Regions from separate parts of the Acidovorax sp. FG27 genome, predicted to be linked through region 2. Evidence: riboswitches for the same ligand, from Rfam matches in the RefSeq annotation. Region 2 holds a riboswitch; each other region holds the start of a gene.
What was found. A riboswitch is a leader RNA that binds a small molecule or an ion and turns the genes downstream of it on or off. The one in region 2 is predicted to bind cobalamin.
Positions count from the first base shown of each region.

Region 1: linked by a shared signal. The riboswitch ahead of cobM (precorrin-4 C(11)-methyltransferase) and the one ahead of ABWV53_RS10535 (TonB-dependent receptor domain-containing protein) in region 2 are both predicted to bind cobalamin.
Region 3: linked by a shared signal. The riboswitch ahead of ABWV53_RS14795 (TonB-dependent receptor) and the one ahead of ABWV53_RS10535 (TonB-dependent receptor domain-containing protein) in region 2 are both predicted to bind cobalamin.

Region 1 is NZ_BAABVY010000008.1:195,830-203,547, reverse strand. Features, by position in the region: gene ABWV53_RS06060 (class I SAM-dependent methyltransferase) at 1-66, shown strand, start outside; gene ABWV53_RS06055 (peptidoglycan-binding protein) at 197-1,246, shown strand; cobalamin riboswitch at 1,427-1,674, shown strand; gene cobM (precorrin-4 C(11)-methyltransferase) at 1,838-2,683, shown strand; gene ABWV53_RS06045 (sirohydrochlorin chelatase) at 2,680-3,693, shown strand; gene ABWV53_RS06040 (precorrin-8X methylmutase) at 3,690-4,394, shown strand; gene ABWV53_RS06035 (cobalt-precorrin-5B (C(1))-methyltransferase) at 4,402-5,541, shown strand; gene cbiE (precorrin-6y C5,15-methyltransferase (decarboxylating) subunit CbiE) at 5,552-6,895, shown strand; gene cobI (precorrin-2 C(20)-methyltransferase) at 6,892-7,718, shown strand, end outside.
Region 2 is NZ_BAABVY010000009.1:786,662-794,379, reverse strand. Features, by position in the region: gene ABWV53_RS10560 (sulfite exporter TauE/SafE family protein) at 1-136, shown strand, start outside; gene ABWV53_RS10555 (cyclic di-GMP phosphodiesterase) at 283-1,611, shown strand; gene ABWV53_RS10550 (sensor domain-containing protein) at 1,608-4,073, shown strand; gene ABWV53_RS10545 (cell division protein ZapA) at 4,468-4,923, opposite strand; gene ABWV53_RS10540 (DUF904 domain-containing protein) at 4,920-5,144, opposite strand; cobalamin riboswitch at 5,247-5,513, shown strand; gene ABWV53_RS10535 (TonB-dependent receptor domain-containing protein) at 5,598-7,451, shown strand; gene ABWV53_RS10530 (cobyrinic acid a,c-diamide synthase CobB) at 7,486-7,718, shown strand, end outside.
Region 3 is NZ_BAABVY010000010.1:194,933-202,650, reverse strand. Features, by position in the region: gene ABWV53_RS14815 (CysB family HTH-type transcriptional regulator) at 1-425, opposite strand, end outside; gene ABWV53_RS14810 (FecCD family ABC transporter permease) at 626-1,642, opposite strand; gene ABWV53_RS14805 (ABC transporter substrate-binding protein) at 1,639-2,619, opposite strand; gene ABWV53_RS14800 (ABC transporter ATP-binding protein) at 2,616-3,398, opposite strand; gene ABWV53_RS14795 (TonB-dependent receptor) at 3,415-5,625, opposite strand; cobalamin riboswitch at 5,701-5,948, opposite strand; gene ABWV53_RS14790 (Fur family transcriptional regulator) at 6,114-6,497, shown strand; gene ABWV53_RS14785 (TOBE domain-containing protein) at 6,599-6,814, opposite strand; gene ABWV53_RS14780 (ATP-binding cassette domain-containing protein) at 6,868-7,718, opposite strand, start outside.

The DNA.
Region 1 (7,718 bases), on a different contig from region 2:
TGCCTGCGGGGCGAGGCCGGCGCCAAGCCGGTGTGGCTCTACCGCATCGGCGCGCCCGAAGCCTGAACGCGCGGGCCTTGGGGCCGGTCAGGCCCGGCGCTATGATGCCGCCGCGCTTCGCCCGCTTGCAGGGCATGGCGGCTGCCCGGCACCGCCTTTCACACCGACACTCCAACGACACCGAGAGGAATCGAACATGACCCGGAAGATGCACACCCTCCCTCTGCTGGCCACGGCCTGCGCCGCCGCCCTGCTGCTGGCCGGCTGCGAGACCACCAACATGCGCATGGGCAGCCCCGACGCCAAGACCGTCGCCACCGGCGCTGCCGGCGGCGCCAGCGCCTCCGGCGAGAGCAGCGAGCTGCAAAAGTGCGCCGCGCCTCTCGGCACCGTCTCCCTCGTGGAGAACCAGGACGCGGGCTGGTACACCATCCTGCGCAACGAATACAAGCTGCCGCCCACCGCCAACCTGCTGCGCCTGCTGATCCAGCAGTCCAACTGCTTCGTCGTCGTCGAGCGCAGCGCCTCCGGCATGCGCGCCATGGACCGCGAGCGCCAGCTGATGGGCTCCGGCGAGATGCGCGGGGGCAGCAACTTCGGCCAGGGCCAGATGGTCGCCTCCGACTATGGCCTCTCGCCCGAGATCATCTTCTCCAATTCCGACGCGGGCGGCATCGGCGGCGCCCTGGGGGGCCTGCTGGGCGGCGGGCGCGGCGCCGCCATCGCCGCCATCGGCGGCAGCATGAAGACGCGCGAGGCGAGCGCCATGCTGACCCTGGTGGACAACCGCTCGGGCGTGCAGGTCTCCGCCTCCGAGGGCAGTGCGTCCAAGAGCGACTTCGCGGGCTTCGGCAGCCTCTTTGGCGGATCGGCCGGCGGCTCGCTGGGCGGCTACCAGAACACCGCGCAGGGCAAGGTGCTGACGGCCGCCTTCATGGACGCATACAACCAGATGGTCGTGGCGCTGCGCAACTACAAGGCGCAGAGCGTGCAGGGCCAGGGCCTGGGCGGCGGCGGGCGCCTGGGCGTGGACGGGGGAGCTGCGCCCTCGCAGACCAAGGCGGGCGCCTCGATGTCCATGCGGCAGGCACAGGAGCGCCTCTCCGCGCTGGGCTACAACGTGGGCACGCCGGACGGCGCGGCCGGCCCGCGCACGACCAAGGCCTTGCGCGAATTCCAGAAGGACAAGGGCATCGCGGTGACGGGCCGCCTGGACGCGGCCACGCAGGACGCGCTCTCGCGCTGAACGCCGCCCCCGGCGCGCAGCCATTGCTGGCGCGCCGGCTGCACCGAACGGACCCGGCCCTGGCCGGGTCTTTTCGTTGGCGCCGGGCATGGTGCTACTGTTTTGATAGCTGCATGCGCTGATGGATCAAGCGCTGGAGCCCTCAACGGCTCGTCACTTTCAGCCACGGGCACCCACCGGCCTATACTCACCCCCGTTGGTGCTCGCAAGGCCATTGCGGCCGAGCAGTTAAACGGGAACCAGGGAGGGAGCGTCCGCCAAGGAACGTTCCCCAACCTGGGCTGCCCCCGCAACGGTACAGCGACGAAGACGGCACCGCCGGCTTCACCCTGCATGGAACACACGCCCACTGAAAGGCCCAGCGCCTTTTGGGAAGGGCCCATCGCAGCGTCGCCAGCCCGGATACCGGCCGACAGGGGGCGTCGCAGCCACCGGCTTTTTTGTCCGTCACAGGATGGAGGAGAGCCGGGGCGGCGGCGCCCATTTCACGGAACCTGCGGGGAGGCAGGAGTCCGGGCACACGCATTCCTGTCGGTTCTTTCCCATGCCAGTTTTCCTTGCGCGCGCGCCGCTTTTCGCGCCCTGCCGCCCATGACCGCCCCGGGCACCGTCTGGTTCGTCGGCGCCGGGCCGGGCGACCCCGAGCTCGTCACCGTGAAAGGCCGCGCCCTCATCGAGCGCGCCGGGGCCATCCTGTTCGCGGGCTCGCTGGTCAACGAGGCCGCCACCCGCTGGGCGCCGCCCGGCTGCGTCATCGCCGACAGCAAGGACATGACGCTGGAGCAGATGGCCGCCTGGCTCATCCTGCAGGCGCACAAGCACGAGACCGTGATCCGCCTGCAGACCGGCGACCCGGCGCTCTACGGCGCGCTGATCGAGGTGGTGCAGCCGCTGGACGCCGCCGGCGTGCCGGTGCGCGTGGTGCCGGGCGTGTCGTCGGCCATGGCCTCGGCCGCCGCCGCCGTGGAGAGCTTCACCCTGCCCGAGGTCACCCAGAGCGTGATCTTCACCCGCGTGGAAGGCCGCACGCCCATGCCGCCCGGCGAATCGCTGGCCGAGCTGGGCCGCCACCACTGCACGCTCTGCATCTTTCTGTCGATCACGCTGCTGCACAAGGTGCAGGCCGGCCTGCGCGAGGCGGGCTGGGCGGACGACGCGCCCATGCTGGTCGTGCACAAGGCCAGCTGGCCGGGCGAGGAGGTCATCGTGCGCGGCACGCTGGCCGACATCCGCGAGCGCTGCCGCGCCGCCGGCATCGTCAGCCAGGCCATGGTGATCGCCAGCCCCACGCTGGGCGCGCGCCAATGGCAGGAGCTTGCCAAGTCCAAGCTCTACGACGCAAGCTTCACCCACCGCTTCCGCCGCGCCAGCCAGCCGGCCGCAGCCAACGCTGCGCCCGAGGCCCCCGAAGAACCCCACGCACCGACCGCCCCATGACCACCACCATCCTCCTGATCGGCCACGGCTCGCGCGAGCCAGAAGGCAACGACGAGATCCACGCCTTCGTGCGCCAGTGGCGCGAGCGCCAGCCGGGCTGGCGCATCGAGGTCTGCTTCATCGAATTCGCGCCACCCGGCCTGCACGATGGCCTGCTGATGGCCGCCAAGGGCAGCAGCCGCGTGCTGGTGCTGCCGCTCATCCTGAACGCGGCCGGCCACGTGAAGATGGAAATCCCCGAAGCCATCGAGCATGCGCGAGAACACTGCCCGGGCGTCGAATTCCTCTACGGCCCGCACCTGACGGCCTGCGAGCCCATCCTCACCATCCTGCAGCGCCAGCTGCGCCGCTGCATGCAGAAGCTGGACATGCCCGACCCCACAACCACCGGCATCGTGCTGCTGGGCCGGGGCTCGTCCGACCGGCAGGCCAATGGCGACGTCGCCAAGATGGCGCGCTGGCTGCAGGAGGACAGCCACCACGAGTTGGTGGAGATCGCCTTCACCGGCATCACCTGGCCGCGCCTGGAGCGCGTGGTGCAGCGCCAGGCGCTGCTGGGCATGAAGCAGATCGTGGTGCTGCCCTACTACCTCTACACCGGCACGCTGATGCAGCGCATAGCCCGGCAGGTGGAGCACCTGCGCGTGCAGTATCCGCAGCTGCGCTTCGCGCAGTCGGGCCACTTCGGCATGGAGCGCGAGATCTTCGAGCTGCTGGAGCAGCGCGTGGCCGACCTGCAGGCGGGTCTGCCCGACAGCCGCCTGCCGTGCGACGGCTGCAAGTACCGCGAGATCGCGCACGACCTGGGGCATGGGCACAGCCATGAGCACACGCATGCGCATGCGCCTGTGGCCATCGCGGCGGCAGGTGCAGATCACGCGCACGACCACGGGCACAGCCATGGACACGATCACGCGCATGGACACGACCACGGGCATTCGCATGACCATGGCCACGATCACGCCCATCCCGGCCACGCCGCCCCCCAACCGGCCGGAGCCGCCGCATGAGCACGGTCAACACCGTCACCGAACAGCTCACGCGCGCCGGCCAGGCCATCGAGCACGACAGCTTCGCCATCATCGACGCCGAGGCCGGCCCGCATGCCTACACGGCGCAGCAGTGGCCCATCGTGCGCCGCATGATCCACGCCAACGCCGATTTCGAATTCAACGGCCTGACCGATTTCCACCCCGATGCGGCGGAGGCCGGCATCGCCGCCATGCTGCGCGGCGGCGCGCCCGTGGTGGCCGACGTGGAGATGATCTGCTCGGGCCTGTCGCAGCCGCGGCTGGCGCACTTCGGCATGCGCACGCACCAGTTCATCAGCGACGCCGACGTGATCGCCCAGGCCCAGGCCGAGGACACGACCCGCGCCGTGCAGGCCATGCGCAAGGCGCACCGGCAGGGGCTGCTGCAGGGCGCCGTCGTCGGCATCGGCAACGCACCCACGGCGCTCATCGAACTGGTGCGCCTGATCCGCGAGGAGGGCGTGCGGCCGGCCCTCGTGGTCGGCATGCCGGTGGGCTTCGTCTCCGCCGCCGAATCCAAGGATTTGATGGCGGAAGTCGCCGAGGTGCCCTGGATCGTGATCCGCGGCCGCAAGGGCGGCTCCACCCTGGTGGTGGCCGCGCTGCATGCGCTGCTGGCGCTGGCCGAGGCGCGGCAGAAGCACGCAGCGCCGCCACCGCAAGGCGCCGCCGGAGGCTGACCCCGCCATGATGGAAAAGACCGTCCGCCGCGGCACGCGCACCGGCTTCACCACCGGGGCCTGCTCCGCCGCCGCCGCGCGCGCCGCCGTGCTGGGCCTGGTGGGTGGCGCCGTGCCCGAGGCGGTGGACTGCCTGCTGCCCAACGGCGACGTGGTGCGCTTCGCCGTGAACGACGGCCACTGCGAAGGTTCCGGCGAGGGCGGCCAGGCCGCGCACGCCATGGTCATCAAGGACGCGGGCGACGACCCCGACTGCACCGACAAGGCCCACCTCACCGCCGACGTGCGCGTGCTGCCCGGCCGCCCGGGCGAAGTGGTGGTGTGCGGCGGCTTCGGCGTGGGCACGGTCACCATGGCCGGCCTGGGCCTGGAAGTGGGCGGCCCGGCCATCAACCCCGTGCCCCGCCGCAACATCGAAGACAACGTGCGCGCCGCGGGCGACCCGCTGCTTGCGCATGCCGGGCTGGAAGTGACCATCTCCGTGCCCCAGGGCGTGGAGATGGCCAAGAAGACGCTGAATGCGCGCTTAGGGATTTTGGGCGGCATCTCCATCCTGGGCACCACCGGCATCGTCAAGCCGTATTCCACCTCCGCCTACCGCGCCAGCGTAGTGCAGGGCGTGCAGGTGGCCGCCACGCTGGGCCATGGCGTGGTGGTGCTCACCACCGGCGGTCGCACCGAACAGTTCGCCATGAAGGAGCGGCCCGATCTGCCGGCTGCCTGCTTCGTGCAGATGGGCGACTTCCTGCGCTATGCGCTGGATGAAGCCGTGGCGCAGGGACTGCGCGAAGTGGTCATCGGCGGCATGGTGGGCAAGCTCACGAAGATCGCCCAGGGCGAGACCATCACCCACGCCAACCGCGCCGAGGTCGATACGCAATTGCTGGCCGAGCTCGCCGCCCGCATGGGCGCGCCGCCCGACGTGTGCGCCGAGATCGCCGCCGCCGAGACCGCCCGCTTCGGCGCCGAGCGCATGCAGGCGCTGGGCCTGGGCGAGCCCTTCCACCATGCGCTCGCGCAGGCCGTGGTGCAGACGCTCACGGCGCCCGACCGCTACGGCGACCGCTTCCACCTCACCGTGCTGGTCTGCGATTTCGACGGCAGCAAGATCACCGAGGCCGCCTCCGGGCCGGCCGCATCCGCATGACGCCACGACGATGACGACCACCAACCTGCTCGAAAAAGACCCCCAGCCCTGCCGCGTGATCGGCGTGCTGGACGACGGCGCCGCCAGCCTCAGCGCCACCGCGCTCGCGCTGCTGCGCCGGGCCGACCTGGTGATCGGCGGCACGCGCACGCTGGCGCTGCTGGAAGACGACATCGCCCCCCAGGCCGTGCGGCGCGACCTGACCGGCTGCCTCTCGTCCGTGCCCGGCTGGATCGCCGAGGCCCGCGCCGCCCACCAGGCCTGCGTGGTGCTGGCCACGGGCGACCCGCTATGCCACGGCATCGCCAGCTACCTGGCCTCGCGCCTCTGCATCCAGGCGCTGGAGGTGATGCCCAACGTCTCCACCCTGCAGCTCGCCTGCGCCCGCCTGGGCCTGGCCTGGCAGGATGCACGCATCGTTTCCGTCCACGCCAAGGATGCCGGCGAATGGACCGTGGGCGCCGCGCCCGCGCATGGCCTCTACGCCCTGGCCCAGGCCGTGCGCCAGCACGACCGGCTGGCCGTGCTCACCAGCCCCGACAACACGCCCGCGCGCATCGCCCGCCTGCTGGTGGCCGAAGGCCTGGGCGACGACTTCCAGATCAGCGTGGCCGAGCGCCTCTGCACGCCCGACGAGCGCGTCTGGGCCGACATGGCGCCGGCCCATGCCGCCGCGCAGCAGTTTGCCGACCCCAACGTGGTGCTGCTGGTGCGCACCCGCCAGCGGCCCGATGCGGTGCGCTTCGGCCTGCGCGATGCGGCCTACCACCAGCGCCAGCCCGACAAGGGCTTGATCACCAAGCAGGAAGTGCGCGCCGTGTCGCTGGCCCGCATGCAGCTGCGCTCCGCCAGCCGCGTGTGGGACATCGGCGCGGGCAGCGGCTCGGTGGGGCTGGAGGCCGCGCGCCTGTGCCCGCAGGGCCATGTCTGGGCCATGGAGAAGAACGAGGGCGACGTGGAGATCGCGCGCCGCAACGTGCACGACTTCGGCGTCTCCAACCACACGCTGGTACACGGCAAGGCGCCCGAGGGGCTGGATGCCTGGCCCGATCCGGACGCCGTCTTCATCGGCGGCTCGGGCGGCGAACTGGCCGAGCTGATCGCGCTGTGCCTGCAACGCTTGCGCCCGGGCGGCTGGCTGGTGATGAACTTCGTCACGCTGGAGAACCTCGCCGCCGCCACCCAGGCCCTGCAGGCGGCCGGCGCCGCGTGGGACGTGCTGCAGCTGCAGGCCGCGCGCAGCAAGCCCATCCTGCACATGCACCGCATGGCGGCCGAGAACCCGGTGTGGATCGTCTGCGCGCAGGCGGGTGGTGCCGATGCCGTGACACCTGCGGTGGAGGAGGGCGCATGACCACGGCGCAGCCATCCCTGGGCCGGCTGATCGGCGTCTCGCTGGGCCCGGGCGACCCCGGCCTCATCACCCGCGCTGCCTGGGCGCAGCTGCAGCGCACCGACGCCGTCTGGACCTACCCCGCACGCAGCACCAAGACGCCCAGCTACGCCTTCGACATCGTGCAGCGCGCCGGCCTCACGCCGCCCGCCCAGCACCAGACCCTGCTCTTCCCGATGACGCACGACGGCGACAAGCTCGCCCGTGCCTGGATGCGCGCCGCCGATACCGTGCTGCCCTGGCTGCTGGCCGGGCAGGACGTGCTGTTCCTGGTCGAAGGCGACGCCAGCACCTACGCCACCTTCGGCCACCTGTCGCGCACCGTGCGGGCGCTGGACCCGCGCATCGAAGTGCCCGTGATCGCCGGCGTGAACGCCTTCACGGCGGCCTGCGCCACACGCGGCATGCCGCTGGCCGAGCAGGACGACACCATCGCCATCGTGCCCGCCGCCTACGGCGTGAGCGCGGTGGACCGCCTGCTGCCCGACTTCGACACCCTGGTGCTCATGAAGGTCAAGCCGCTCATGGACGATCTCATCGACTGGCTGGAGCGGCGCGAGCTGCTGCCCTGCACCCAGTTCATCGAGCGCGTGGGCGCGCCCGACGAACGCTGCGTGGCCGGCCCCGACCTGCCCGCGCTGCGCGGCACCAAGGTCAGCTACCTCTCGCTCATGGTGGTGAAGAACCCGCACCGCATCCGGGGCGAGCGCATCAAGGGCTGCCTGAAGAAATCCTCGCCCGCAGCAGCCTCCGCTGCCGGCCAACCCCTATCCGACGAACCGGA
Region 2 (7,718 bases):
CAGGCTGCGTGGCCGGCTCGACCAGCAGCGGGCAGGATGGGGCACGAGAGCGGCCGGCCTGCTGCTCTTCGGCTTTGCCGCCTGGGCGATCTGGATGGACATCGGCGGCCATGGCCAGTCCCTCTGGTGCGCATGATTCCGCTCGGCGAAAAGTCGCTCGCGGTGTCGTCCGCGGGACTTTGACGAAAGCCTTGCCCTTTGTTACGAGTCGCCGGAACTGGTGATAATGATTCACAAAGACTCTGATGGATCGAACGCCACCCCTGTTCGATTCCCTGCTTCGTGAACCACCCCGTTTTCATCGATATCGACCAGTTGCGAATCGGCATGTACATCCAGCTCGACGTAGGCTGGATGCATCACCCGTTTCCCACCAGCAGCTTCAAGGTGGCCCATTCCGGGCAGATCGAGCTCCTGCGCTCGCTGGGGTTGAAGCAGGTGCGTTACCTGCCGGCCAGAAGCGATGTGGAAGCGGGCGCCGAGCCCGCAGCGCCGCAGCCGGCTTCGGACGGGCCGGACGCGGGCGCGGATGCAGCAGCGGCCGGCGAGGGCGAGAGCGCCACGGCCGCGCCCGCGGGCGGCCTCTCCGGCATTCGCGCCCGGCGCCTCGCATTGCTCTCTGCGCTGACGGCGCAGCGCCTGGCGCTCGACCGATGCGACCAGCGCTTCCACGAAGCCACGCGTGAATACCAGCGGCTGGCCGCCAAGGCGCCCGCCGACCCCCGCGCCGCGCGCGAGCAGGCCGACGCCCTGGTGGCCGGTTGCGTCGCCGAGGTGCTCGAACACGGCGATTCCGCCATTCGGCTGCTGTCGCAGGGCGTGGGCGTACAGCCCGCCCTGCATCCCGTCAATGTGATGGTGCTATCGCTGCTGCTGGGCCGCGCGCTCGGCACGCAGGGCGAGGGCCTGCAAGGCATCGGCACCGCGGCGCTGCTGCACGACCTGGGCAAGCACGCCCTGGCGCCCCATGTCGCCGAACCGGCCGCCCCGCTCTTGCCGGCCGACCGCAAGCGATACGAAGGCCACGTGGCCGAGTCCGTCGCGCTGGCCCGCCGCATGGGCCTGCCGGGCGCCGCGCTGGTGGCCATCGCCCAGCACCACGAGATGGCGGATGGCAGCGGCTTCCCGCTCGGCCTGCATGGGGAAGACCTGAGCCGGGCCGGCCAGATCGTCGCCCTGGTGAACCACTACGACCGCATGTGCAACCCGCTGCACGGCGCGGCTGCCCTCACGCCGCACGAGGCGCTGTCGGTCATCTTTGCGCAGCACAAGGCGCGGTTCGACGCCGTGGTGCTGGGCGCCTTCATCCGCATGATGGGCGTCTATCCGCCCGGCTCGGTGGTGCAGCTGGTCAACGACCGCTATGCGCTGGTCATCTCCGTCAACTCCGCCCGGCCCCTGCGGCCGCGGGTGCTTGTGCACGACTCGCGCGTGCCGCGCGACGAGGCGCTGATCCTCGACCTGGAGCGGGTGCCGGAGCTCGGCATTCGCCGCAGCCTGCGGTCCGCGCAGCTGCCGCGCGACGCGCTCGACTACCTGTCGCCGCGCCAGCGCATCTGCTACTTCTTCGAGCGCGCGGTGGACCCGGGCCCTGACGGGACCGCGCCATGACGGCCCTGCCGCGCGACATCGCCGGCTGGAGCGCCGTGCTGGACGGTCTGGCCGAAGCCGTGTGGCTGGTCGAGCCCGCCACCCAGCGCGTGCTGCATGCCAACCGCGCAGCGGCCGTCCTGACCGGCCGGCCCGTGGACGGCATGGTGGGCCAGCCCGTGCAGCAGATCGCCGAGACGCCCGAGGACCTGTTCTTCTGGGCCCAGCCGACCGACGGCCTGGTGCAGGGCCTCGATTCCCGCAGCAGCGTGTCGGCGCGGGGCCGGGGGTGGATTCCGGTCGACCGCCGGGTGGCGGCCGTGACCTTGCCGGAGGGCAAGGTCCTGCTGATGCTGACCATGGTGGACCGCGCCCGCGTGAGCGCTGCCGAGCACGAGCTGGAGACGCTGCTGGCCGAACTGCGCGCCACGCTCGACTCCGCCGCCGACGGCATGATGGTGTGCGATCTGCAAGGCCGCGTGCGGGCCTTCAACCAGCGGCTGGCGCTGCTTTGGAACCTGCCGCGCGAGCTGCTCGTGCAGCGCGACGACGCCGCCGTCCATGCCCATCTCGAGGGCCAGGTCGCCGACGCGCCGGCCTACCGGAGCCGGCTGGCCGCCATCGCCAGCGAGCCGCTCGAGGAAACCATCGACGTCATCGGCCTGCGCAACGGCGCGCTCATGGAACGCCGCTCGGTGCCGCAACTGGTGCAGGGCCGGCCGATCGGGCGGGTGTTCTCGTTTCGCGACATCACCCGGCAGGCCGAGGCGCAGGCGGGGCTGCGCCTCGCGGCGCGCGTGTTCGAGTCCAGCCCGGATGCGATCTTCATCGCCGACCACCGCGACGTGCTGGTGAGCATGAATCCCGGCTGCGAGCGCCTGGTCGGGGTGGGGCCGCATTCCCGGCTTGGCGAGCCCGCGACGGCGCTCTTCAGCGCGGATGCGGGCAGCGCGGCGCTGATGGCCGAGGTGCGCGCCGCCTGGGATCGGGACGGGTTCTGGGAGGGCGACCTGACCGTGCCCAGCCCATCCGGCGAGCCCTGCGCGGTGCACCTGTCGTGGGTGGCTCTGCGCGACGAGGCGGGGCTGCTGCTGCAGAGCATCGGCTTCATGCGCGACCTGACGTCCGAGCGCGCGGCGCAGCGGCGTATCGAACAGCTGGCCTTCAGCGACGTGCTGACCGGCCTGCCCAACCGCCTTCTGCTGTCGCGCCGGGTGGAAGCGGCCATCGCCGCGACGCCCCGCGAGTCCGAGACCGGCTTCGCGATCCTGTTCCTGGACCTCGACCGCTTCAAGATCGTCAACGACTCGCTGGGCCATCCGTTCGGCGACCGGGTGTTGAAGCTGGTGGCCGAGCGCCTGCAGTCGTGCCTGCGGCATACCGACATGCTCTGCCGCCTGGGCGGCGACGAATTCGTGATCTACCTGCACGGCGGCGATGCCGGCGTGGCCGAGTGCGTGGCGCGCCGCATCCTCGACGACATGCTGCGGCCCTTCGTGCTCGATGCGATGGGCTTTTCCATCCAGTGCAGCATCGGGGTGGCCCTCTATCCGCAGGACGGCCGCACGCTCGACGAGCTCGTCAAGCAGGCGGATACGGCCATGTACCGCGTGAAGGAGCGTGGTCGGGGCAACTACGGCTTCTACCAGCCGCAGATGAACGCCAATCTGCTGGCCCGCATGAAGATGGAGCACGGCATGCGCCAGGCGCTGGGCCTGGGGCAGATGGCGGTGCATTACCAGCCGCAGGTGTCCATGGCCTCCGGCCGCATCGTGGGGGCCGAGGCGCTGGCGCGCTGGAGCAGCCCGGAATTCGGCGCGGTGTCGCCCGGCGTGTTCATTCCGCTGGCAGAAGAGTCCGGTTTCATCGTCACCCTGGGCGCGTGGGTGATGGAGCAGGCGATCGAGGAAGCCGCGGGCTGGCTGCGCTCGGGCACGCCGCTGGTGGTGGCGGTGAACGTGTCCGCGCTGGAATTCCGCCAACCGGACTTCGTGGACCGCCTGGTCGCACTGCTGGAGCGCCACCGCCTGCCCGCCACCTTGCTGGAGCTGGAGCTGACCGAGACCATCCTGCTGCAGGACGCGCAGGAGACGGAGCAGCGCCTGCTCACGCTGGCGGGCCTGGGCATAGGCCTCGCCATCGACGATTTCGGCACCGGCTATTCGAGCCTGGCCTACCTGAAGAAGCTGGCCATCCACAAGCTCAAGATCGACCAGTCTTTCGTGCGCGGTCTGCCGGACGACGAGGGCGACCGCGCCATCGTGAGCGCGATCACCAGCATGGGCCGGGCGCTGCACATCGAGGTGATCGCCGAGGGGGTGGAAACGGCGGCCCAGCGGGCGGCGCTGGAGCAGATGGGCTGCCAGCACTTCCAGGGCTTCCTGTGCGCCCCGGGGCTGCCGGCACCGCAGCTGCGCGCCCTCATCGCCAGCCACCAGCACGCGGCCTGGTCGCCGGCACCGGCGAACCGGGCGTCGCCCTGACGGAGCGCTGGGGGAGAGGGTAAGAGGGAGAGAGGGGTCTGCACGAGACCCTGGCCGGCGTCAGGCGGGTGTCGTGCAAAGAAACAAGGTGTCTGCGAATGCCACCGAGCCGTCATCCTGAACCGGGGGTTCAGGGGGGCGAGGGCAGCCAGGCGTTGGGTTCATCTGACGCGAGATGATCACGCTCACCGGGCGATGTACCAAGCCCGTGCTCAAAGAGCATTGGTTCAAGGAAATATAAAGCCCGGCAGCACCGCAGACGAGGTCATTGTAGGCTCGGCGCAAAGGCCGCGACGGCAAAACCCGCGCGGCCGGTGTTGGCGATTGCGCAGCGCTTGCCGGATGCGGCCATCAGGAGCATAAGCGCCCCCGCCCTCAGATCGTAAACACGTTCTCAGACGCGGGCGCCGCCGTCCAGCGCGTGGTCCAGCCGCTGCAGCAGGGCGTCGATGCGCTGCTGCGTGTCGGCCTGCGCCTCGGTGGCCGCGTGCCGGGCGGGGCCGTCGTCCAGCGGCAATGCGCCCTGGTCGAACAGGCCGGGGGCCGGCGCCGCCGGGCCCGGCAGGGGCGCCGCAGCCTCCACTTGCACAGAGTCCGCCGGAGGGACGGGTTGTTCGGCGGCGCTCCCAGCGGCCTCCTGGCGCGCCGCCTCGCGGTCCGACACCTCGAACGCCAGGTTCAACGCCGCCAGCACGGCGATGCGCTCGCGGGCCCGCACCTTGCCGGCATCGCGGATGCGCGTCATGGCGCTGTCCACGCGCTCCACGGCGTCCAGCAGGCGCTGCTCATGCCCTTGCGGGCAGGTCAGCAGATAGCTTTGCTGCAGGATGCGGACCTCGATCTGCTTCATGGTGCGTCTTCTTTCGTGTCGGGCGTGGCCGGCAGGCGGTCGAGCAGGGCATCGACGCGCGCCCGCGCCGCGTTCAGGCGGGACTTGAGCGAATCGCGTTCCTGGGTCAGGTCCATCACCTGCTGGGCCAGCAATGCGTTGGTGCGCTGGAGTTCGGCATGCCTGGTCAGCAGCCGCTCGACCCGCTCGGCGATGTCATCGATGGAGGAGGTGTTTGCCATAGAGCGTGCGATTGTAGGGTTGCGCCGGCCTGGGGCCCTCGCGGCAACGATGAACAAACCAGTCACCCGCGTGCGGGGGTTGGCGGGGGCGATGCCGGCGTCGCCTAAAATCATGGGGTTGGTGCTCGCTGCATGGTTCGCATGCCGCAGTTCAACGGGAAGCAGGGAGGCGCCCCCACCGGGAGCGCGCCGAGCCTGCGCTGCCCCCGCAACGGTCAGCGACCGAACCACGCCAGGGTGTCCGAACGGATGCCCGCGGTGGTTCCCTCTCTCCATCCACATGCCACTGGGCGCGTTGAACAAGCGCCTGGGAAGGCGATGGGAGGGCGCGTCGCCAGCCCGGATACCGGCCAACACGGTGGCCGCCCACGCCTTCGATGGCGCGGGCGGCCGTGATGCCCAAGGACCGGCGGGGAGGCCGGTCAGGGTGAATCTTCCTGTGCACACCTCGTCATGACAACCCGCTTCCGTTTCCTGCGCCTCGCCGCGCTGCCCCTCGCCGTGGGCGCCGCCTGGCCCGCCGCCTCGCAAACCCTGCTGGCGCAAGCCGCCACCGCGCCCCAGCTGCGCGACACCGTGGTGACCGCCACCCGCGTGGAACGCCCGCTCGCCGACCTGGTGGCGGACGTCTCCATCGTCGACCGCGACACCATCGAGCGCAGCGGCGCCGTGGGCGTGATGGACGTTCTGGCCCGCCTGCCGGGCGTGGAGATTTCGCGCAACGGCGGGCAGGGCAGCAGCGGCAGCGTGTTCCTGCGCGGCGCCGAATCGCGCTTCACCGCCGTCTACATCGACGGCGTGCGGGTCGATTCGCAGACCACCGGTGGCGCGATGTGGGAGCAGATTCCGCTGGCGCAGATCGACCGCATCGAAGTGCTGCGCGGCCCGGCGGCGGCCGTCTACGGCTCCGACGCCATCGGCGGCGTGATCCAGCTCTTCACGAAGAAGGGCGAGGGCAAGCCCGCGCCGTATGCGCAAGTGGGCCTGGGCAGCCACGGCACGCGCACCGCGCAGGCGGGCGTGAGCGGCGGCGCCGGCATGGTGGACTATTCGCTGGGCATCTCGCACGAGCGAAGCGACGGTTTCAACGCCCGCCCCATCCCCACCGCCAATCCGGACGACGACGGCTACCGCCGCACCACGGGCAACGCCCGGGTGGGCCTGCAGATCGACGCACGCCACCGCATCGAGGGCACGCTGCTGGCCAGCAACCTCGAGTCGCAGTACGACAGCAGCCGCACGGCGGACGACCGCAACCACCACCAGCTGCGCACGGGCGGGCTGTCGTGGGCGGCGCGCTGGACCGACACCTACACCACGCGCCTGCAGGCCACCACCTCGCGCAGCGAATACCGCACCACGCCCAGCTTCTACGAGACCGAAACCACGCTGCGCAACTACCTCTTGCAGAACGAATGGCGCCTGGGCGCGCACCTCTTCACGGCCGCCCTGGAGCGCCGCGAGGACGAGCTGCGCAACCCGGCCGCGTTCGCCGGGGCGACCGAGCTGCACGGCGAGCGCTCGCAGAACGCGCTGGCGCTGGGCTACGGCGTCGCGGTGGGCGCGCATTCGCTGCAGGCCAACCTGCGCCGCGACGACGACAGCGAGTTCGGCGGCAAGAGCACCGGCAGCCTGGCCTACGGCCTGGCCCTGGCGCCGCAGTGGCGCGCCACCGTCTCGGCGGGCACCTCGTTCCGCGCGCCCACGCTGTACCAGCGCTTCAGCGAATACGGCGTCTCCACGCTGCAGCCCGAGTCGGGCCGCAACATCGAGGCCGGCCTGCGCTGGACCGAAGGCGACAGCAGCGTGGGCGTGGTGGCGTATCGCAACCGCGTGCGCAACCTCATCAACTTCGGCGCGCCCGGCAATTGCGCCAGCACCTTAGGCTGCTACGAAAGCATCGGCCGGGCCGAATACAGCGGCGTCACGCTGTCGGGCTCGCACCGCATGGCGGGCGTGAACCTGCGCGGCTCCATCGACTGGCAGGACCCGCGCGACCTGGACACCGGCCGCCAGCTGGCCCGCCGCGCCAAGCGCCATGCCTCGCTGGGCGCCGACACCGAGCTGGCCGGCTGGACCTGGGGCGCCGAGGTGCAGGCCTCGGGCCGCCGCTTCAACGAAGCCGCCAACACCAACGTGCTGGGCGGCTACGGGCTGGTCAACCTCTACGCCAGCACCCGCGTGGCGCGCGACTTCACCGTCCTCGCCCGCGTGGACAACCTGGGCGACAAGCGCTACGAGACGGCGCGCACCTATGGCACCGAAGGGCGCACGCTCTACGTGGGGCTGAAGTGGATGCCGCAGTGATGATGGCCGCAGCCGGCCGAGCGGCCTGACGCCCATGCAGGCGAACGACGCGCCCTCGACGCGCCGGGGCGATGCGGGGCGTGCGGCGGACGGCAGCGTCCGCTGCCCGGCCCTCGTCATCGCCGCCCCGGCCTCGGGCCAGGGCAAGACCACCGTCACCGCCGCGCTGGCGCGGCTGCATGCCCGCCAGGGGCGGCGCGTGCGCGTCTTCAAGTGCGGGCCCGACTTCCTCGACCCGCACTGGCACCAGCTGGCCAGCGGCGCGCC
Region 3 (7,718 bases), on a different contig from region 2:
TCGCCGCTCAGCAGCATCTCGGCCACCTGCCGGGGCGAGCCCTGGTGCAGGTGCAGCGTGACCTGCGGAAAGAGCGCGCGGAAGTCGCGCACCACGTGCGGCAGCGCGTAGCGGGCCTGCGAGTGGGTGGCCGCGACCGAGAGCCGCCCCTCCTGGCTGGCGCTGAAATCGTGGCCCACGCGCTTGAGGTTGTCGGCCTCCAGCAGCAGCCGCTCGACGATGGGCAGCAGCGTTTCACCGGGCGGCGTTAGCCCGGTCAGGCGCTTGCCGGCGCGCACGAAGATGTCCACGCCCAGCTCGTCCTCCAGCTCGCGGATCTGGCGGCTCACGCCGGGCTGCGAGGTGTGCAGCATGGCCGCCACGTCGGTCAGGTTGAAGCCGCAGCGCACCGCCTCGCGCAGGGATCGCAGTTGCTGGAAATTCATGGCCGCCCTTCGACGGCAGGATGAAAAGCGCGGAACGAGGCGCGGAACGGGGCGCATGGAGCGCCGGGGTGAGCGAGCACGAAATTCTCTCCGGGACAACAACACGGCCCCATCGTAGATTTGCTTCTATCCAAGCTGAACGACTTTGTTTCCATGACGATGGAACCAAAAGTTGGATGGGGGGCGCGCTCCGCCCCGCCTTACCGGCCGTGCCGCCGCAGCAAGGCCATCACGCAGCAGGCGCCGAGGCCGGCGGTGACGATGCCCACCGGCAGCTCCTGCGCGCCCAGCGCCGTGCGGGCGACCAGATCGCTGGCCAGCAGCAGCGCGGCGCCCAGCACCGCCGCCAGCGGCACGAAGCGCGCATGCAGCGGGCCGGCCAGGCGCCGCGCCAGGTGCGGCACCATCAGCCCGACGAAGCCGATCACGCCGCAGAGCGCCACGCAGCAGGCGGTACTGAGCGCCGCGACGACGAACACCTGCAGCCGCAGCCGCTGCGGTGCCACGCCCAGGCTGTGGGCGGTGTCGTCGCCGGCCAGCAGCGTGTCCAGCGCCCGGTGGCGCCGGGCGACGAAGGCGGCGGCAAGCAGCAGGCCGGCTGCGGGCAGCCAGAGGTTGTCCCACCGCGCCAGGCCCAGCCCGCCGAGCGACCAGAACACCACCGCATGCGCCGCGCGCTGGTCGCCGGCGAACACCAGCACCTGGGTCACCGCCCCCAGCAGGAACGACATCGCCAGGCCCCCCAGCACCATGTGGGCCGGCCCTTCGCCGCCCACCCGGCGCACCAGCAGCAGCACCGCGCCCGCGGCGACCAGCGCGCCGCCGAAGGTGGCGAGCGGCAGGGTCCAGGCGCCCAGCGCGTCGCCGGCCCAGCCGATCACGGCCACGGCGGCGGCCGAGGCGCCGGACGACAGCCCGAAGAGAAAAGGGTCGGCCAGGTCGTTGCGGGTGCTGGTCTGCAGCAGGCTGCCCACCACCGCCAGCGAGGCGCCCACCAGCAGCGCCAGCAGCAGGCGCGGCAGGCGCAGCTCGCGCACGATGGCCTGGGCCATCTCGCCCGGCGGCGGGCCGGCCCACCCGGGCGCCCAGGGCCCCGCCAGGGCGGCCAGCGCCGCGCGCCAGCCCAGCGTTTGGCTGCCGACGGCGAGCGAGGCCACGGCCAGCGCGCCCAGCAGCAGCGCACCGGCCAGGGCCAGGGCGACGGCGCGGGGCTTCACCGGGGCGCCCTCAGGGCGCGGGCGATCTTCTCGATGGCGTCGATGTTGGCGGGCCCCGGCGTCAACTCGGCATAGCGCAGCACGACATAGCGGCGCTCGCGCACGGCCTGCGTCAAGCGCATGGCGGGGTGCCGCTCCAGCACGCGGCGCAGGTGCTCCGGCCCCTGGCCGTTCTGGTAGTCGAGCAGCACGATGAATTGCGGGTCGCGCTCGGCCACGGCCTCCCAGGACGCGGTGCCCCAGCCCATGGCCAGGTCGCCCAGGGCATTGGCGCCGCCGGCCGCCGCGATCAGCGCCTGCGGCATGGCGGCGCGGCCGGCGGTGAAGGGCTTGTCCTCGCCCGAGTCGTAGACGAACACGCGCGGCGCCCGCGCCAGCGGCGGCTGGGCGGCGGCGCGCACCCGCCCACGCCAGCCGGCCACCAGCCGCTCGGCCGCGCCCTGCCGGCCGAAGACGGTGCCCAGGCGCAGCACGTCGCCGTAGAGCAGGTCGAGCGTGGCCTCGGGCTTGACTCCGCCGGTGGGGATGCAGCTTTCGGTCAGCACCAGCGTGGGCACGCCGTGGCGCGCCAGCGTGGCGGGCGTGACCTCGCCGCCGGGCTGCATGCCGTAGTACCAGCCGGCGAAGAACAGGTCGGGCTGCACGGCCAGCAGGTTTTCCAGCGTCGGGTACCGGGGCGCCAGCTCGGGCACCTGGCCCAGGGCGCTGAAGAATTCCGGCCCGGCCTTGTACCAGCCGGTGATGCCGGTCACCCCCGCCATGCGCGGCTGCAGGCCCAGGGCCAGCGCCATTTCGGCCATGTTGAGGTCGTGCACCACCATGCGGCGCGGGGGTGCGTCGAAGCGCACCGGCTGGCCGCAGCTGCTGACCGTGACGGGAAAGCCCGGCTCCGCAGCCATCGCCATAACCGGCACCACGCCCAGCAGCGCGGCGGCCAGCGCCGCCACCCGTTTCGCCCACCGCCTGCCCGCGCTCATGCTGCGGCCCTTTCGAACGACCACAGCGTGCCGCCGTGGCGCGGGTGCCGCGTGTGCACCAGCTCCATCCCGAAGACCGAAGCCACCCGGGCGGCGCTCAGGGCCTGCGCCGGCGCGCCGTCGGCCACCAGCCGGCCGCCCTGCAGCACCCAGGCGCGGGTGGCGAAACCCGGCACCAGCCCCAGCTCGTGCAGTGCCGCGACCACCGTCAGGCCCAGGCTGCGCACCAGCGCCAGCAGGTCGGCGCGTGCGGCCAGGTCCAGGTGATTGGTGGGTTCGTCCAGCAGCAGCAGCGTGGGCTGCTGGGCCAGCGCCCGCGCCAGGTGCACGCGCTGGCGCTCGCCGCCCGACAGCGTGGCCAGCGCCCGCCCGGCCAGGCCGTGCACGGCGCAGGTGCGCAGGGCATGTTCCACGGCCGCGTCGTGTTCGGCGCGGCTGGCGCCGTGCCGATGCGGCAGCCGGCCGAAGGCCACGTAGTCGCGCACGCGCAGGCCGCCCTCCACCGCCTCGGCCTGGCTCAGCAGCGCCACGTGGCGGGCGCGCGCGGCGGCGGGCCAGTCGGCCAAGTCGCGCCCCAGCAGGCGCACCGCGCCCTCGGTGGGCGCCAGGCGGGCGGCCAGCAGTTTCAGCAGCGTGCTCTTGCCCGCCCCGTTGGGGCCGACCAGGGCCACGCATTCGCCCGGCCGGACGATGGCGTCGATGGGCGCGATCAGCGCCCTGCCCTCCGGCGTGCGGAAGGCGGCGCCCTGCAGTTGCAGCACCGGAGTGGGCAGCGTCATGGTTGGGCGACTGCGCTCAGAGCGTCCAGCGCAACGCCAGCTCGTAGCTGCGCGGGGCACCCAGCAGGATCTGGTCGGGGTAGAACGGATCGGCCCATGCCGCATAGGCGCGGTTGCCCAGGTTGCGCCCGCGCAGGGTGAGCTGCACGCCGCGCGCCACGTCCACCGCCAGCGCCGCGTCGAACACGGTGTAGCCGTTCAGGCGCACGGTGTTGGTGTCGCTGTGGAAGCGCTCGCCCACGCGGCGCACAGACGCCGACAGCTGCATGGGCACTCCGGCCACGAAGCGGTAGCCCACGCCGGCATTGGCGACCCATCGCGGCGCGTTGGGCGGCTGGTTGCCGGAGAACGACGTGCCGTCGGCCTGCAGGTAGCCTTCGTAGCGCGCCCGGTTCAGCGCCAGGTTGGACCAGAGGCTCCAGTGCGCATCGGGCCGCAGCGCAAGCGAGGCCTCGACGCCGCGTGACTTCAGCGCGCCGGCCTGCGCCAGCTGCTGGCCGCCCTGCGCGGCGTAGACGTTGCGGCGCTCGGTGTCGTAGTAAGCCAGCGTCCATTCGCCGCGCTGCTGCCAGAACGACTGCTTCACGCCGACCTCGGCATTGCGCGTGCGGGTCAGGTCCAGCGGCTGGGTGGCGCCCAGCAAGAAGATGTTGTTGGCCGCCACGTCCGCCGCCGTGCCGTACTGGCCGTAGACGGTGGTGCCGGGCGCCGCGTCCCAGGTCAGGCCGATGCGGCCGGTGGTGGGGTTCCAGGTCTTCTCGTACGGAAAGCCCGCGCGCTGCACGCCGGCGGTGTTGGCGGAGCTTCTGTCCAGCGCGATGCGTTCATGGCGCAGCCCGCCGATGAGCGCGACGGTGGGCGCCACGCGCAGCCGGTCTTCCAGCGCCAGCGCGGTGTTGCGGATGGCGGTGGTCTGCAGCTGGGTGGTGAGGCGCCCGTAGCTGCCGCGCGCGGGGTCCACCAGGCTCACGCTGTCGCCAGGGAAGTTGGCGGCGCCGGGGCGGTCCAGCTGGAGGTGGCTGTGCTCGAAGGCGGCGACCAGGCGGTTGTCCAGGCCGCCCAGGCGGGCGTCCCACTGCGCTTCGGTCTTGTTGCCCCAGCTGGTCTGGTCCTGCGCCACGTAGAAGCGTTCGCGGTCCACGAGGCCGGTGGCCGCATTGAACGCGCTGATCTCGTTGTTGAGCCAGGTCCGGTCGGCCGTGTAGCGCCAGAACTGGCTGCGCAGCACCACGGCGTCGCTCGCCTGCCATTCGCCGCCCGCGCGCAGCCAGGTTTCACGCGCTTCGTTGCGGTTGTCCTGCACGTTGTAGTTGGTGCGCAGCGTGCGCCCGTCGATGGCCACCGGCCCCATGGCGCTGCCGTTGAAGCCCGACGTGTAGCTGCCCGAGACGATGCCGCCACGCGGCTGCACGCCGGGTGCGCCAGCGGACACCAGAGGCGTGCCCCAGTAGCTGCTGCCGCTGTCGCGCTTGGCTTCGCCGGCGACGAAGAGCTTCACGCCCGGCGCGGCCCGCCAGTCGAGACCGCCCGACAGATGCCGGTTGCGCTGGCCGGTGTCGTCGATGAAGCCGTCGCCGTTCGACGCGCTGGCGTCCAGCCGATAGTCCAGGTCCTTCCAGGCCGTGGTGCCGCCCGAGCCGATCGACACGCGGCGGTCGCCGAACGAGCCGGCCGAGGTGTTCACCTCGGTGCGCACCGGCCCCTGGTGCGGGGCCTTGGTGACGAAATTGACCGCGCCGCCGGTGGCGCCCTCGCCCGACATCAGCGAGGCCGCGCCCTTGAGGAACTCGACGCGCTCCAGGTTGGCCGTGTCCATCACGCGCGAGGTCATGTTCGGCGGGCCGACCTTGATGCCGTTGTAGAGCGTGTTGAGCTGGCTGTTGGCGAAGCCGCGCATCGAGAACGCGCTGGGCTCGGCCGGGAAGTCGCCCGCCAGCACGCCGGTGGCCGCCTGGGCGGCCTGGGTCACGGTGCGCAGGCCGCGCTCGGCCAGCACCGCCGCGGGCACCACGTCGATGGACGCGGGCGTCTCGCGCACCGAGAGCCCGAGCCGCGACGCGCTTGTGGCGGTCTGCTCGAGCGGGGCCGTGGAATCGGGTGGCAAGGCCGTGCCGGTGACGACGACGTCGGGCAGGGTCGATGGGGTGGTTTGCGCGCACAGCGGAAATGCGGCGGCCAGGGCCAGGGGCCACACGGCCACCCGCGCGAAGCGAGACGAGTGATGCATACGATCGATGGAAGACACATAGGCCCTGCGCCAGCCACCCGCCAGCACGTGAGCGTCACGGCACCGTTCCCGAAGGAGCAGCACCTCTTGTTGGCCGGTATCCGGGCTGGCGGATGAATCCCCCCGAGCCTTCCCAGGTGCTTGTTCAAGGCATCCAGTGGCTGTGGGCGAGGAGATCGGAGCGCCCCGAGGAGCGCCCCATCCGTTGACCGTTGCGGGGGCAGCGCAGGCGCGGCACTTTCCTGTTCGGTGGTGCTTCCCTGCTTCCCGTTGAACTGCGGCGTGCGAACCACGCTGCGAGCACCAACGCGGCGATTCTAGGGGCATGAGGAGCTCGGGGGGAGCATGGCGCATATGATAATGCATTATCAATATCAATCAGCCGAGTCACTGCGTCTTTTGGACGCGGCCGCTTCGGCTCGCATGAGCGCCCGATAATTCCTGCTTCTTCCCGCCCATCAGCCCGCGACTCCAGCGCACCCGCATCCATGGAACGATCCACCAGGCAACGCACCGCCATCCAGGCCGCCATCGAGGCGGCGCACCGGCCCCTGACGCCCCAGGAAGTGCTGGAAAGCGCCCGCGAAAGCGTGGAGGGACTGGGTCTGGCGACGGTCTACCGCAACATCAAGGCGCTGGTGGAGGACGGCGCGGTGCAGGTGGTGAACCTGCCGGGCGAGAGCCCGCGCTACGAGTCGGCCGCGCATGACCACCACCACCACTTCCAGTGCACGGTGTGTTCGCGGGTGTTCGACGTGCACCAGTGCCCGGGCGACCTGCTGGATCTGGCGCCCAAGGGGTTCACGGTGGAGCGCCATGAGCTGACGCTCTATGGCCGGTGTGCCGACTGCGGCAAGGCGCGCCGGCGGTAGCGGGCCGGATGGATCGGCCCGCCTTCGATTGCTATTATTTATATAGCATCAGGCGCTTGCAGGACAAGCGCTGACGGCCGATTCGATGCCAAATGCTGCGTTCACAGCTTGGCGATCGACACCTCGGTGGACTTCACCAGCGCCACCACGTCCGAGCCCACGCCCAGGCCCAGCTCGTCCACCGAGCGGGTGGTGATGACCGAGGTGACGATGCCCCAGGGCGTTTCGACATCGACCTCGGAGACGACGTCGCCGCGCACGATCTCGCGGACCTTGCCCTTGAACTGGTTGCGGACGTTGATGGCTTGGATGGACATGGTGGACTCCTGTTGAAAAAACAAACGGTGTGGATGGAAACGGGTGCAAGGAACTAGACCGCCCAGCGCAGGCCATGGGCCGGCACGCCGGGCCAGAGCGCGTCGGCCGCCTGCGGGCCGGCGGCGTCACCCGGCGCGGGCTTTTGCAGCACGCGGTCGAGGATGCGTTTCTCGAGCGCGGCGAACGCGGCGTCGCCCTGCGACCGGGGCCGCGCCAGGGCGATGCGCTCGTCCAGCGCGATGCGGCCGTCCTCGATGAGGATCACCCTGTCGGCCAGGGCCACGGCCTCCTGCACGTCGTGCGTGACCAGCAGCGCGGTGAAGCGGTGGCGCAGCCACAGGCCTTCGATCAGGCGGTGCATCTCGATGCGGGTGAGCGCGTCCAGCGCGCCCAGCGGCTCGTCCAGCAGCAAGAGGCGCGGCTGGTGCACCAGCGCCCGCGCCAGGGCCACGCGCTGGCGCTGGCCGCCCGACAGGCGCGCCGGCCATTCGCCCTCGCGCTCGGCCAGGCCCACCTGGGCCAGCACCTCGCGGCCCCGGTCGCGCAGCGCGTCGGGCAGGCCGAGGGTGACGTTGTCCAGCACGCGGCGCCAGGGCAGGAGGCGCGCCTCCTGGAACATGATGCGCGTGTCGGCATGCAGGCCGCGCACGTCCTGGCCGTCTGTGGTGAGCGTGCCGCCGCTGGGGGCCTCCAGCCCCGCGACCAGGCGCAGCAGCGTGCTCTTGCCGCAGCCGCTGCGGCCCACGATGGCGACGAATTCGCCCGGCTCGATGGCGAGCTGCGCATCGCGCAGCACCTCGCGCTGGCCGTAGCGCTTGTGCAGGCCCCGCGCATGCAGCCGCACGCCGCCCGGGGCGCGTGCGGCCGCAGCGGCCGGTGGGTGGGCAAGAGAGGTGTCGGTCA